One region of the Streptomyces sp. NBC_00669 genome, then DNA from elsewhere that is predicted to be linked to it. Evidence: riboswitches for the same ligand, from Rfam matches in the RefSeq annotation. Region 1 holds a riboswitch; each other region holds the start of a gene.
What was found. Region 1 has a riboswitch for cobalamin ahead of OG896_RS32190 (ABC transporter substrate-binding protein). Riboswitches for the same ligand answer to the same signal wherever they lie in the genome.

Region 2: another riboswitch for cobalamin. It lies ahead of OG896_RS39050 (CbtB domain-containing protein); the one in region 1 lies ahead of OG896_RS32190 (ABC transporter substrate-binding protein).
Region 3: another riboswitch for cobalamin. It lies ahead of OG896_RS31250 (cobalamin biosynthesis protein); the one in region 1 lies ahead of OG896_RS32190 (ABC transporter substrate-binding protein).

The regions. Positions count from the first base shown of each region.
Region 1 is NZ_CP109018.1:7,620,345-7,624,816, reverse strand. Features, by position in the region: gene OG896_RS32205 (MFS transporter) at 1-16, shown strand, start outside; gene OG896_RS32200 (SDR family oxidoreductase) at 171-1,067, shown strand; gene OG896_RS32195 (G1 family glutamic endopeptidase) at 1,392-2,099, shown strand; cobalamin riboswitch at 2,640-2,843, shown strand; gene OG896_RS32190 (ABC transporter substrate-binding protein) at 2,863-3,960, shown strand; gene OG896_RS32185 (FecCD family ABC transporter permease) at 3,957-4,472, shown strand, end outside.
Region 2 is NZ_CP109018.1:9,305,123-9,309,594, reverse strand. Features, by position in the region: gene OG896_RS39060 (bifunctional o-acetylhomoserine/o-acetylserine sulfhydrylase) at 1-1,167, shown strand, start outside; gene metX (homoserine O-acetyltransferase MetX) at 1,164-2,378, shown strand; cobalamin riboswitch at 2,410-2,535, shown strand; gene OG896_RS39050 (CbtB domain-containing protein) at 2,573-2,791, shown strand; gene OG896_RS39045 (CbtA family protein) at 2,821-3,687, shown strand; gene OG896_RS39040 ((2Fe-2S)-binding protein) at 3,738-4,472, shown strand, end outside.
Region 3 is NZ_CP109018.1:7,419,936-7,424,407, reverse strand. Features, by position in the region: gene OG896_RS31265 (NAD(P)/FAD-dependent oxidoreductase) at 1-289, shown strand, start outside; gene OG896_RS31260 (inorganic phosphate transporter) at 491-1,822, shown strand; gene OG896_RS31255 (hypothetical protein) at 1,834-2,046, shown strand; cobalamin riboswitch at 2,491-2,621, shown strand; gene OG896_RS31250 (cobalamin biosynthesis protein) at 2,724-3,701, shown strand; gene OG896_RS31245 (cobyric acid synthase) at 3,698-4,472, shown strand, end outside.

The DNA of each region.
Region 1 (4,472 bases):
GGCGGTGCGGCGCTGAGCCGGGGCCATGCCCAACCCGCCCCGACCGCCGCCGCGTTCGCCCACTCCCCCGTTCCTGCGTCCCCACGTTTCCACGGCGCGTGCCCTGCACGGGCCGCCCGCAGCACCGACCCGCGGCAGCACACCGCGGACCTACCCGAAGGAAGAACGACATGCGCGTATTCGTCACCGGAGCGACCGGATGGATCGGCACGGCCGTCGTCGGCGAACTGCTCGACGCCGGACACGAGATCACCGGCCTCGCCCGCTCGGACGCCTCCGCCGCCACGCTCGACGCCAGGGGCGTCCGGGTGGTCCGGGGCGACCTCGACGACCTGGACGGCATCCGCGCCGCGGCCACCGCGGCCGAGGCCGTCGTCCACCTCGCCAACAAGCACGACTTCGCTGACCAGGCGGGCACCAACAAGACCGAGCGCGGCACCGTACAGGCCGTGGCCGACGCCCTCGCCGGCACCGGCCGGCCCTTCGTCCTCGCCTCGGGCCTGGCCTTCCTCACCCCGGGCCGGGTCGCGACCGAGCAGGACGGATCGCCGTTCCACGGCGTCGACTCCCTGCGCGGCGGCAGCGAGAACCTCGCGCTGGAGTACGCGGACGGCGGGGTCGGCACGGTCGTCGCCCGGTTCGCCCCCACCGTGCACGGCGCCGGCGACCCCGGCTTCCTGGCCGCGCTCGTGGCCACCGCGCGGGCCAAGGGCGTCTCTGCCTACATCGGCGACGGCACCCACCGCTGGGCGGCGGTCCACCGCGGCGACGCGGCCCGCGTCGTACGGCTCGCCCTCGACCGGCAGGTGCCGGCCGGCACCACCCTGCACGCCGCCGCCGAGACCGGCATCCCGACCCGGCGGATCGCCGAAGCCGTCGGACGGGGCCTGGGCCTGCCCGTCGTCTCCGTCCCGGCCGGCGAAGCAGCCGAGCACTTCGGCTGGCTCACCAAGTTCTACGGAACGGACATGGCCGCGGGCAGCGACGCCACCCGGACGCTGCTCGGCTGGACGCCCGACGGCCCCACCCTGATCGAGGACCTCGACAGCGGCTGCTACTACCGCTGACCGGCCGTCACATCCGTGCCCCCCACCCGCCCGCGGCCTCCTGGCCGCGGGCGGCCGGCGTCCGCCCCCGGGCCGTTCCGGGCCCGAACTCCCGCTGGGGCCAAGCGGTTTCACCGCCGAGGTCTGTCACCACTCGGAGTGTTGTCATGTTCACGCCATTGCGCCATCCGGTAACAGCCGGGGCCTTCCACGCCACCCGCCCCCGGCGCCAGCATCACTACACCGGCCTGGTCGGCCAGCCTCCCCCACAACCAGACGGGCCACGGACGGCAGGCCGACTCCCCCCACCACCCTCGCAACTCCCACACCTTTGGAGTTCACCGGATGCACAAGTTCCGCACCGCAGCCCCCACCAGGGCCGCCGCCGCCGCGCTGCTCGCCCTGTCCTGCGCCTCCCTCGCCGGACCCGCCAGCGCCGCCGCCCCCAGCGTCGAGTTCGGCGCCCACCACTTCGCCCAGCCGCTGCACGGCTTCTCCGGCGACAGCAACTGGGGCGGCTACATCGCCCAGGGCTCGTTCAGCAGCATCTCCGGCTCGTGGACGATGCCCCAGGTCACCTGCAACTCCTCGAACGACCTGTACGCGCCGTGGATAGGCATCGACGGCTACGGCTCGCAGACCGTCGAGCAGACCGGCGTCCAGGTGGACTGCTCCAGCGGCGGCCCCGAGTACTCGGGCTGGTACGAGATGTACCCGGCCTCGCCGGTGTACTACAACGAACCGGTGGACGCCGGCGACGTGTTCACCGCCAGCGTGGTCGACAACGGCGGCGGCTCCTACAGCCTGAAACTGGCCGACACCACCAAGGGCTGGTCGAAGACCACGCAGTCCTCGCTCAACGCGTCCGACGCGAGCGCCGAGGCCGTGATCGAGTCGCCCACCGGCAGCTACCCGTCCTTCAACGAGCAGGACTTCAGCGGCATCACGGTCGACGGCCAGTCGTTCGACGCCTACAACCCGCAGGCGATCGACAGTGGCCCGTACACCGAGACCGCCCTCAACGGCGGATCGTTCTCGATCATCCCGGGCTGACGTCCCGTCAGTTCCCTTCTGGGCCGGACGCGTTCACTCGCGTCCGGCCCCGACGCGTCTGCGCCGGGCGGGATGAGCGCGGGGCGACGTCCAGCGGGGTGTGCACCGCGTCCGTGTACGGCTCCGTGTACGCGTCCGTGTACGCGTCCGGCGCGGACAGGGCCCGGACGTTCGGCAGGGCGCCGGCGATTGTCGACCAGGGTGTCGCGGCGGCCGAAGGTCATGGCGGGGTGGTGGGCCGCTTGTCGCCGTACCGGCAGGGGGCGAACAGGTCCGGGCCCTGGGCCGGGCCGGCGTGTCCGTCCCTCCGTGGCTCGGCCGCGGGCCGTTGCGCCGCGTCGCGGCCGCGGGCGGTGCGTACGACGGGGTGGCTCTGGGCGGCGAGCGCGCGGGCGACGGCGAAGCCGGGTCCCGCCGGACGGCCGGTTTCCGGTGCGGGCGCCGGGCCTCGGCGCGTCGAGGCCACCGCCGGGCCGATGCCCGACCGCCCGTCCCGCTGACCTGGGACCCTCCGGCTGGTCGGGCGGGTTGTCGCGTTTGGTAGCGTGCGCTTGCCGTGGTGCACGGGAAACCGGTGGAGAAGCCGGTGCGGCCCTCGCCACTGTAGCCGCGGAGTTGCGCGGCCCTCGCCGACCGTGCAGACGGTCGGGGCCACTGGGCGGGACCGAGACGGGTCGCCTGGGAAGGTCGGCCGCGGAGCGTTGACGCGGAAGCCAGGAGACCGGCCACGGCGCGACATCTTCCACGAGGGTTTGGAGAACACGTGCCGACCAGCGCGCTGCACCCGTTCCACCGCATCGATCAGCTCATACGCCGGCGGGCGCGCCCGAGACCCGACCGCGCCCCGCGCCCGCGCCGGGCCCGCGCCGCCCGGCTCGCCGCCTCCGCCACGGCCCTGCTCGCCCTCGGCACCCTGGGCGCCTGCACGGGAGCACCCGCCGCGAAGGGCCCCGCCACCGCCACCGGGTCCGGCCACCCCGCCGCGGTGACCGTGCGCAGTTGCGGCGCCGCCACGGCCGTGTCCACACCCCCGAAGCGCCTGGTCACCCTCAACGAGGGCGCCACCGAGGTCGCGCTGGCCCTGGGCCTCCAGACGCGGATGGCGGGCACCGCCTACCTCGACGACACGATCCCGGCCCGGTGGAAAGCTGCCTACGACTCCGTGCCGGTGCTGAGCAAGGAGTACCCGACCAAGGAGAAGCTGCTCGCGGCGCACCCCGACTTCCTCTACGCCTCCTACGCCAGCGCCTTCACCGGCAAGGTCGCCGGCACCCGGGCCGAACTGGATGCCGAGCACATCCCCTCCTACCTGTCGCCGTTCGGCTGCGCCGACAGCAAGCAGGTGCCGGCCGCGTCCTTCGCGGCGGTCTGGGGCGAGCTCACGGACGTCGCCAAGGTCTTCGGGGTGACGGCGCGGGCCACCGCCATCGAGCAGCAGCAGAAGAAGACGCTGGCCGGCCTGGCCGCCCAGGGCGCGGGCAGGGGCCTGAACGTGCTCTGGTACGACTCCGACACCAAGACCCCCTTCGTCGGCGCCGGCCACGGCGGACCGCAGCTCATCCTCGACGCCGTCGGCGCGCACAACGTCTTCGGCTCGCTGCCGGGCGGCTGGCAGAGCGTCAGCTGGGAGAAGGTGGCCGCCGCGAACCCGGACGCGATCGTCCTCGCGGACGCCGGTTGGGACACCGCGAAGTCGAAGATCGCCTACCTGGAGCACGACCCCGTGCTGAGCCGGCTGACGGCCGTCCGCAAGCGGGCGTTCGTCGTCGTACCGTTCTCGGAGTCGACGCCGGGCGTGCTCCTGGCCGACGGCGCCGCCCAGGTCTCGGCGGGACTGGCCAAGCTGCACCCCGCGTCGTGACGGCGGCCGACCCGCCCACCGACCGCCCGGCCGACCCGCCGGCCGAACGCCCGGCCGACCAGCCGACCGAACCGCTCACCGAGCGCTCGGCGGGACCGGGGCGCGCGGCGGGACCGGGGCGCGCGGCGGTGGCCCTCGCCGTTGCCGCCGCCGCGCTGCTGGCGATGTGCCTGCTCGGCCTCGCCGTCGGCTCGGTGCACGAACCGCCGCGGGTGGTGGCCGACGTCGTGCTGCGCCGGCTGGGCATGGGCGACCACCACGTCACGCTGCTGGACGACCAGATCGTCTGGCAGTTGCGGCTGCCGCGCGTGGTCGGCGCCGCCGCCACCGGCGCCGGGCTCGCGGTCTGCGGCGCCGTCCTCCAGACGCTGACCGGCAACGACCTCGCCGACCCGTACCTGCTCGGCATCTCCGACGGTGCCGCGGTCGGCGCGGTCACCGTGCTGGTGCTGGGCGTCGGCGCCTCCGGCGCGGCTGCGGTCCTCGCGCTGCCGGCGGCCGCCTTCGCCGGC
Region 2 (4,472 bases), 1.7 Mb from region 1:
GCGGACCTGTTCGCGCTGGCGGAGCCGGGGAACATCTACACCCGCATCCACAACCCCACCCAGGACGTGTTCGAGCAGCGGATCGCCGCGCTGGAGGGCGGGATCGCCGCGGTGGCGCTGGCGTCGGGCCAGGCCGCGGAGACGCTGGCGATCCTGACGCTGGCGAGCGCCGGCGACCACGTGGTGGCGGGCGCGTCGCTCTACGGCGGGACGTACAACCTGTTCAAGCACACGCTGCCGCGGTTCGGGATCGAGGTGTCGTTCGTCGACCCGGACGATGTCGAGGCGTGGCGTGCGGCGGTGCGGCCGAACACGAAGGCGTTCTTCGCCGAGACGCTGGGCAACCCGCGCGGGAACGTACTGGACGTGCGGGCGGTGGCGGACGCGGCGCACGCCGAGGGGGTGCCGCTGATCGTGGACAACACGGTGCCGACGCCGTACCTGCTCCAGCCGCTGCGGCACGGCGCGGACATCGTGGTGCACTCCGCGACGAAGTTCCTCGGCGGCCACGGCACCACCATCGCCGGGGTGGTCGTCGACGGCGGCACCTTCGACTTCGGGGCGCACGCCGACCGCTTCCCCGACTTCAGCACGCCCGACCCGAGCTACCACGGGTTGGAGTACTGGCCGGCGCTCGGCCCGGGGGCGTACGCGATCAAGCTGCGCGTGCAGTTGCTGCGCGACCTGGGTCCCGCGCTGTCGCCGCACTCGGCGTTCCTGCTGCTCCAGGGCGTCGAGACGCTGTCTCTGCGGCTGGAGCGGCACTCCGCGAACGCGCAGGAGCTCGCGGAGTGGCTCCAGGCACGCGACGAGGTCGCGGTGGTGCACTACCCGGGCCTGCCGTCCAGCGCCTGGTACGAAGCCGGGCAGCGCTACCTGCCGCGCGGCGCGGGCGCGGTCCTCGCCTTCGAGCTGCGCGACGGAGCGGAGGCGGGCAAGCGCTTCGTGGACGCGGTGCGGCTCTTCAGCCATCTGGCGAACATCGGCGACGTGCGCAGCCTGATCATCCACCCGGCCTCCACCACGCACAGCCAGCTGGACGAGGAGCAGTTGGCGGCCACCGGCACCTCGGCCGGCCTGGTGCGGCTGTCGGTCGGCATCGAGAACGTCGCGGACCTCAAGGCGGATCTGGACGCCGGGTTCCGCGCGGCCAAGGCCGCGTCCTGACCGTGCCGGGGCGCACGGCCGCGGAGGTCCCCCTGCCGCCCGCCTCCGGGGCGTGGCGGCCGGGGGACCCGCCCGGGCGGCGCCGCTGGCACCCGCTCTCCGACCCGCTGCCGCTGGAGGCGGGCGGTGAACTGCCGGGCGTGCGGCTGGCGTACGAGACGTGGGGGCGCCTCGCGCCCGACGCGTCGAACGCGGTGCTGGTGCTGCACGCGCTGACCGGTGACAGCCATGTCGCGGGTCCGGCCGGACCCGGCCATCCGACCGCCGGGTGGTGGGACGGGCTGGTCGGGCCCGGCCTCGCGCTGGACACCGACCGCTTCTTCGTGGTGGCGCCGAACGTCCTGGGCGGCTGCCAGGGCAGCACCGGACCGGCGTCCGCGCGGCCGGACGGCCGCCGGTGGGGCAGTGCCTTCCCGTTCCTGACCCAGCGCGACCAGGTCGCGGCGGAGACGTCCCTGGCGGACGCGCTGGGCGTCGAGCGGTGGGCGCTGGTGGCCGGCGGGTCGATGGGCGGGATGCGGGCGCTGGAGTGGGCGGTGGGCCGGCCGGAGCGGGTCGGGTCGCTGCTGCTGCTCGCCTGCCCGGCGGCGGCGAGCGCCGAGCAGATCGGGTGGGCGTCGGTGCAGCTCCGGGCGATCAGGGCGGACCCGGGCTGGCGCGGCGGCGACTACCACGACGCGGCCCCCGGCGGCGGCCCGCACGCCGGGCTCGGGCAGGCCCGGCGGCTGGCGCACCTGACCTACCGCAGCGAGCCCGAGCTGCGGGAGCGGTTCGGCCGCGCCGCGCAGCGCGCCGAACGCCCCTGGCACGGCGGCCGGTACGCGGTCGAGTCGTATCTCGACCACCACGCGGACAAGCTGGTCCGCAGGTTCGACGCGGGCAGCTACGTGGTGCTGACCGAGGCGATGAACGCGCACGACGTCGGGCGGGGGCGGGGCGGCACCGCGGCGGCGCTGCGCCGCGTAACGGCGCCGACGCTGGTGGCCGGGGTGGACTCCGACCGGCTCTATCCGCTCTCGCAGCAGCGGGAGTTGGCGGCGGGCATCGCGGGCGCGGACCGGATGCGGACGGTCCGCTCGCCGTACGGGCACGACGGCTTCCTGATCGAAGTCGATCAAGTGGCGTCGCTGGTCGGCGAGCTGACGGCGGGTCTCCGGCTGCCGTATCCGGACCGGGAGCAGCCGGACCGCGGTGTGGCGAAGGGCACGTGACATGCGTTGACGTGCACATTCCTACGCCCGTACGCTGATGGTTCGTGAAGGTGTGAGGAAGCCGGTGGGAATCCGGCGCGGTCGCGCCACTGTGTACCCGGTCGCCTCCAGGGGCGTTCCGGGAAGTCAGACACTTCGCCGTCACGAAGCCCCATATGACCGAGGGACGCAGCATCCCCGAAGGAGGCACCACCGTGAGTTCTCTGTCCACCCACACGTCGTCCGACGCCACGCCGGTCGTCCTGCCCGTCTCCAAGGCCGTGCTCTGGCTGGCCGGCACCACGATCCTCGCGCTCGCCGTGTACTACTTCATCGGCGTCGACCAGGGCGCGGTCTCCGTGTTCGGCAGGGACATGCACATCCACGAGTTCGTGCACGACGCGCGGCACTTCCTCGGTTTCCCCTGCCACTGACGGCCCTCACGGCAGGCGGACAACTCGACATGGAGAAGCGACTCATACTGCGCGGCGTGCTCGCCGGCGCGATCGCGGGGCTGCTCGCGTTCGTCTTCGCCCGGATCTTCGCCGAACCGCAGATCAACAAGGCGATCGACTACGAGAGCGGGCGGGACGCGGCGCAGAACGCCCTCGACAAGGCCGCGGGCCTGCCGGTCTCCCCGGCCGGCCCCGACCTGTTCAGCCGCACCGTGCAGGCGGACGTCGGTATCGGCGTGGGGCTGATCCTCTTCGGCGCCGCGATGGGCGCCATCTTCGCGGTGGTGTACACGGTGTGCCTGGGCCGGGTCGGCAACGTCCGGCCGCGCACCCTGGCGCTGCTGGTGGCCGGCGGCGGCTTCCTCGGCTTCTACCTGGTGCCGTTCGTGAAGTACCCGGCGAACCCGCCGGCGATCGGGCACGAGGACACCATCAAGGCCCGCACCGGGCTCTACCTGATCATGGTGGTCTGCTCGATCACGCTGCTCGCCCTGGCGGTGTGGCTGGGACGGCGGCTCCAGGAGCGGTTCGGCACGTGGAACGCCACGCTGCTCGCCGGCGCGGCCTTCCTGGTCGTGATCGGCGTGGTGATCGGCCTGCTGCCGGCGCTGGGCCATCTCGCCACCAACCGCGAGCAGTACGGCAACCACGGCACCGAGACACCGGTGCCGCTCACCGACCCGCACGGCCGGATCGTCTACCCGGGCTTCCCGGCGGACGTGCTGTTCAAGTTCCGGTTCTACTCGGTGGCCGCGCAGTTGCTGCTCTGGTCGGCGATCGGGCTGGTCTTCGGGCCGCTGGCGGAGCGGGTGCTGAGCCCGGCGCCGGCCGGCCGGGCCGTCCGGGCGCCCCGGGCCGACCCGGTGGAGGCGTGACGGCGCGCGCCGCGCACGGCCACCCGGCCCTTCGGTGACATGGTGGCGCGGTGAACGACGATGACGTGAGGGCGGCCCTGGCGGAGCTGGGGCCGTTCTTCGCGGTCGAGGCGATCAAGGCGGTCGAGCCGGTCCAGGCGGCTGGGAGGGCCGAGGCGGCCGGCGAGGGCCCTGGCCCGTGGCGGTCGATGGCCGAACTCGCCGACCCGGCCGACCCGGCCGACGGTAGCGGGGTGCTGGCCGCCCGGGTGGCCGCCGTACGGGGGGTGCTGGCGGCGGGCGGCGGGCAGCCGGCGGAGGCGGTCGAGGAACGGGTGGCCGCGTCGGTGGTCCATCTCGGCCTGGTGGCGCGGCTGCTGTCCCCGTACCTGGCGCTGGCGGTGCTGTACGGGCGGGTGCCCGGGCGGGTGCGGCTGGCCGATCTGCGCTGGCGGCCCGCGCTCGGCGGACCGTACCCGCTGGCGTTGCCGCTGCCGCTGCCGCCCGGGACGGACCACATGCCCGGGACGGCCGCAGATCGTACGGGCGTCGCGGCCCTCGGTACGGGCGCTGACCTCGGTACGGTCACGGACATCGGTACGGGCGCGGACCTCGCGGCGCTCGCCGACCGGTTCTCCGCCGCGCTGTGCGAGGGCGCCGTGCGCGAGGTCGAGTCGGCGTGCGCGGGGTTCCGCGTGTCGCCGCACGTCCTGCGCGGCAACGCCGCGTCCGCGGTGAACGGCGCGGCGCGGATGATCGCCGCCGCGCGCCCGGACGCCGCCGCGCGGGCCGAGGCGCTGACCGGG
Region 3 (4,472 bases), 200 kb from region 1:
CGGCTGGGCGGGCGGGTACGTCGGCAGCGGGGTGGCGACGTCGAACCTGGCCGCGCGCACCCTGCGGGACCTGGTGCTGCTGGACTGCGGGCAGGGCGGGCCCACCGGGCTGACCGCGCTGCCGTGGGTGGGGCACCGGGTGCGGCGCTGGGAGCCGGAGCCGCTCAGATGGGCGGCGGTGCGCGGGATCTACGCGGCCTACCGTGGTGCGGACCGGCGCGAGGCGCGGGGGCGCAGCGCCGCCACGGACCCGGTGGCGCGCTGGGCGGACCGGCTGTCCGGGCACTGATCGAGGCTCGCTTCGCTGCGGTAAGGGATCGCGGGACGAGCTGGGGTGAAGCTGTGCGTATCTGCGCCGACCCCTTCCCGATCCCCCTCCGTTCACCGATGATTCATGTCGGCACCGCGAGTCCGCCGTGAGTTCACCTTCCGTTCATGAATGATCCGTACGTTCGCCTCGCCCCTGCCCGACCGAACGATTGCTGGGCCCATGGAACACATCACGCTCCTGATCGGACTCGTGATCGCCACCGCTCTCGTCTTCGACTTCACCAACGGCTTCCACGACACCGCCAACGCGATGGCCACCACCATCTCGACCGGTGCGCTCGGCCCCCGCGTCGCGGTGGGAATGTCAGCCGTACTCAACCTGGTCGGCGCCTTCCTGTCGGTGGAGGTCGCCAAGACGATCTCCGGCGGGATCGTCGACGAGTCGGCCGGAATCAGACCCGCGATGATCTTCGCCGCACTGGTCGGCGCGATCGTGTGGAACCTGGTGACCTGGCTGGCCGGGCTCCCCTCCAGCTCCTCGCACGCCCTCTTCGGCGGACTGATCGGCGCCACCCTCGTCTCGGTCGGCGCCCACGGCGTCAATGGTGACGCGGTCGTCACCAAGGTGATCATCCCGGCGGTCGCCGCGCCCATCGTGGCCGGACTCGCCTCGATGCTCGCCACCCGGCTCACCTACCGGCTCGGCCGTAACGCCGATCCCGCGGCCACCTCGCGCGGCTACCGGGCCGGGCAGATCGCCTCCGCCGGGCTCGTCTCGCTCGCGCACGGCACCAACGACGCCCAGAAGACCATGGGCGTCATCACCCTCGCGCTCATCGCCGGCGGCTCGCTGGCCCCCGGCTCCAACCCGCCGCTGTGGGTCATCTGCTCGGCCGGCACCGCCATAGCGCTCGGCACCTACATCGGCGGCTGGCGGATCATCCGCACCGTCGGCCGCGGCATCACCGACATCCAGCCGCAGCAGGGTTTCGCGGCGCAGACCGGCGCCGCGGCGACCATCCTCGCCTCCTCCCACCTCGGCTTCGCGCTGTCCACCACCCAGGTCTGCACCGGGTCGGTGCTGGGCGCCGGGCTCGGCCGCACCGGGGCGGTGGTCCGCTGGGGCACCGCCGGGCGGATGGTCGCCGCCTGGGGGCTGACCCTGCCGGCGGCGGGCCTGGTCGCGGGCGGCGCCGCCTACCTCGCCGACCGCGGCACCTGGGGTGTCACCACGGTCGGGGTGCTCGGCCTCGCGGTGTGCGTGGCGGTCCGGACGGCGGCCCGCCGCAAGCCGGTCACGCACGCGAACGTCAACGAGCCCGTGGGTGCGGTGGCCGCGACGCAGGAGACCGCGGCCGCGGAGGCGCCCGCCCCCATATCCGCCCCGGCCGTACCGGCCGTCCAGATCGTCCCGGTGACCGTCGCCGACACCACGGCGGCTCCCACCGTTCCCGCGCCTCCCGCGCACACCCCCTCCCCCGACGTGCCGCCCGCCGGCCCGGTGATCCCCGCCGTCGTGCCGCCTGCCGCCTCCACTCCCACCACGGTCTGAAAGGGCACGTCATGAGCATCGACTGGCACGCGCTCGGCACGGTCTTCGCTGTCACCCTCCTCTCCACGGTCGGCCTCGTGGGCGTCTTCACGCTCGGAATCGTCGGGTTGTCCCGGCGGGGCGGTACCGGCGGCACCGCGGTGCTCACCCGCACCGGTGCGTATGTCTGTTTCGCCGCATGTGCTGCCGCCGTCGCCTACGGAATCCACCTCATCGCCGGGTAGTCCTGCGGGGGGCCGCGCCCTACGTGAGTGCGGCTCCCTCCCCGGGCGCCCCCGGGCCCTGCCCCTTTCGGTCGACGTTCCTCACGCGGTGCGCGGTGGCCCGTCGGCAAGTGCCCCGCGCCCTTGGGTGGGTGCGGCTGCTTTCGCGAAAAGAGGGTCACCAACCAGGGGGCGCGGCAAACGGCGCGCTCAGCAGGCCACCGGCCCCCCGGCCGGGAACGAGACGGGCACCACAGTGGCGCACGCCCGAAGGGGCGCGGGGAACGGCGCTCCCCCGGCGCTTCGCCTGGGCGGGGGTGTCCCCGGCGGAGCCAGGGGGAGTACCCCCGTTCGCCCACCACCGGGAGGTGGTCCCTGAATCCGCAGGCCGGGGGCACCCCGGGGGGTCGGTTGACGGGCTTTCCGCGGGCGTGGTGAACTGCCGGGAGCCATACGGCGGCAGGAGAGGAAGTCGGTGCGAATCCGACGCGGTCCCGCCACTGTCACCGGGGAGTGCACTCCCGACCCTGTAGGTCACGGCCGGTCCGCCCGGCTGGAAGGCCCGGGAGTGCGTAGATCCGGGAGCCAGGAGACTCTCACCGCCGGTCACGTCGAGCCAGGGCGCGGACCCTGAGTGAGGACTTCGCGATGCCCTGCACGCAGGCCGCCGGCCGTTCGGCCGCCGAGATGACCCGGACATGACCCGTGCCGACCGCGCCTTCGCGTACGGCGCCGCGCTCGGCTTCCTCGGCGACCTCCTGATCGGCGACCCGCGCCGCGGCCACCCGGTGGCCGGGTTCGGGCGGGCCGCGGGGGCCCTGGAGAAGCGGCTGTGGCGCGACGACCGGGGCACCGGAACCGCGTACGCGGCGCTGTGCGTCGGCGGCGCCGTGGCCGCCGCCGCGCTGACGGAGCGGGCGGTGCGCGGCCGCCCGGCGCTGTCCGTCGCGCTGACCGCCGCCACCACCTGGTCCGTACTCGGCGGCACCTCGCTCGCACGGGAGGCCCGCACCATCGGCGCGGCGCTGGAGGCGGGGGACGTGGCCGCCGCCCGCGCCCGGCTGCCGCACCTGTGCGGGCGGGACCCGGCCGCGCTGGACGCCGACGCGATCGCCCGCGCCGTGGTGGAGTCGGTCGCGGAGAACACCTCGGACGCGGTGGTCGGCGCGCTCGTGTGGGGCGGCCTGGCCGGTGTGCCCGGGCTGGTCGGCTTCCGCGCCGCCAACACCCTGGACGCGATGGTCGGCCACCGCTCCCCGCGCCACCTGCGGTTCGGGTGGGCCGCCGCGCGGCTGGACGACGCCGTCGGCTACCCGGGCGCCCGGCTCACCGCCGGGCTCGCCGCGCTGGCCGGACCGTATCCGCGGACCGCGCTGGCCACCGCCAGGCGGGACGGGCCGCGCCACCCCTCGCCCAACGCGGGCCCGGTCGAGGCCGCGTTCGCGGGGGCGCTGCGGCTGCGGCTGGGCGGCACCCTGTCGTACGGCGGCCGCACCGAGCACCGCCCGGTGCTGGGCGCCGGGTTCCGTCCGCCCGCGCCGGCCGACATCCGGCGCGCGGTCCGCCTCTCCCGCCGGGTCGGCGCGCTGGCGCTGGGCGCGTCGGTGCTGCTGTCGGCGGCACGCGGCGCGCGCCGGGCGGCGCCCGCGGCCACGACCGAGAGAGGCACGGCGTGAAGGGGCTGCTGGTCGCCGGGACCGGCTCGGACACCGGCAAGAGCGTGGTGACCGCCGGGATCTGCCGGTGGCTGACCCGGCGGGGCCTGCGGGTCGCGCCGTTCAAGGGCCAGAACATGTCGCTCAACTCGTACGTCACCCGGGAGGGCGCCGAGATCGGCCGGGCGCAGGCGATGCAGGCGCAGGCCGCCCGGGTGGAGCCGTCGGCGCTGATGAACCCGGTGCTGCTCAAGCCCGGCGGCGACCACAGCAGCCAGGTGGTGGTCCTGGGCAAGCCGGTCGGCGAGCTGAGCGCCCGCGGCTACCACGGCGGCCGGCAGGCCGAGTTGCTGGGCACCGTGGTGGAGTGCCTGGAGGAGCTGGGCCGCGGCCATGACGCCGTGATCTGCGAGGGCGCGGGCAGCCCCGCCGAGATCAACCTGCGCCGCACCGACATCGTCAACATGGCCGTGGCCAGGAGCGCCGGGCTGCCGGTGATGGTGGTCGGCGACATCGACCGCGGCGGCGTCTTCGCGTCGTTCTACGGCACGACGGCGCTGCTCGCACCGGAGGACCAGCGGCTGGTCGCGGGGTACCTAGTGAACAAGTTCCGCGGCGACGTGTCCCTGCTCCAGCCGGGCCTGGACATGCTGCGCGGCCTCACCGGCCGCCCCACCCTCGGCGTGCTCCCCTTCGCCCACGGCCTGGGCATCGACGAGGAGGACGGGCTGCGGGTGTCGCTGCGCGGCGCCGTGCGCGAGTCCGCGGTCGAAGCGCCGTACGGCGACGAGG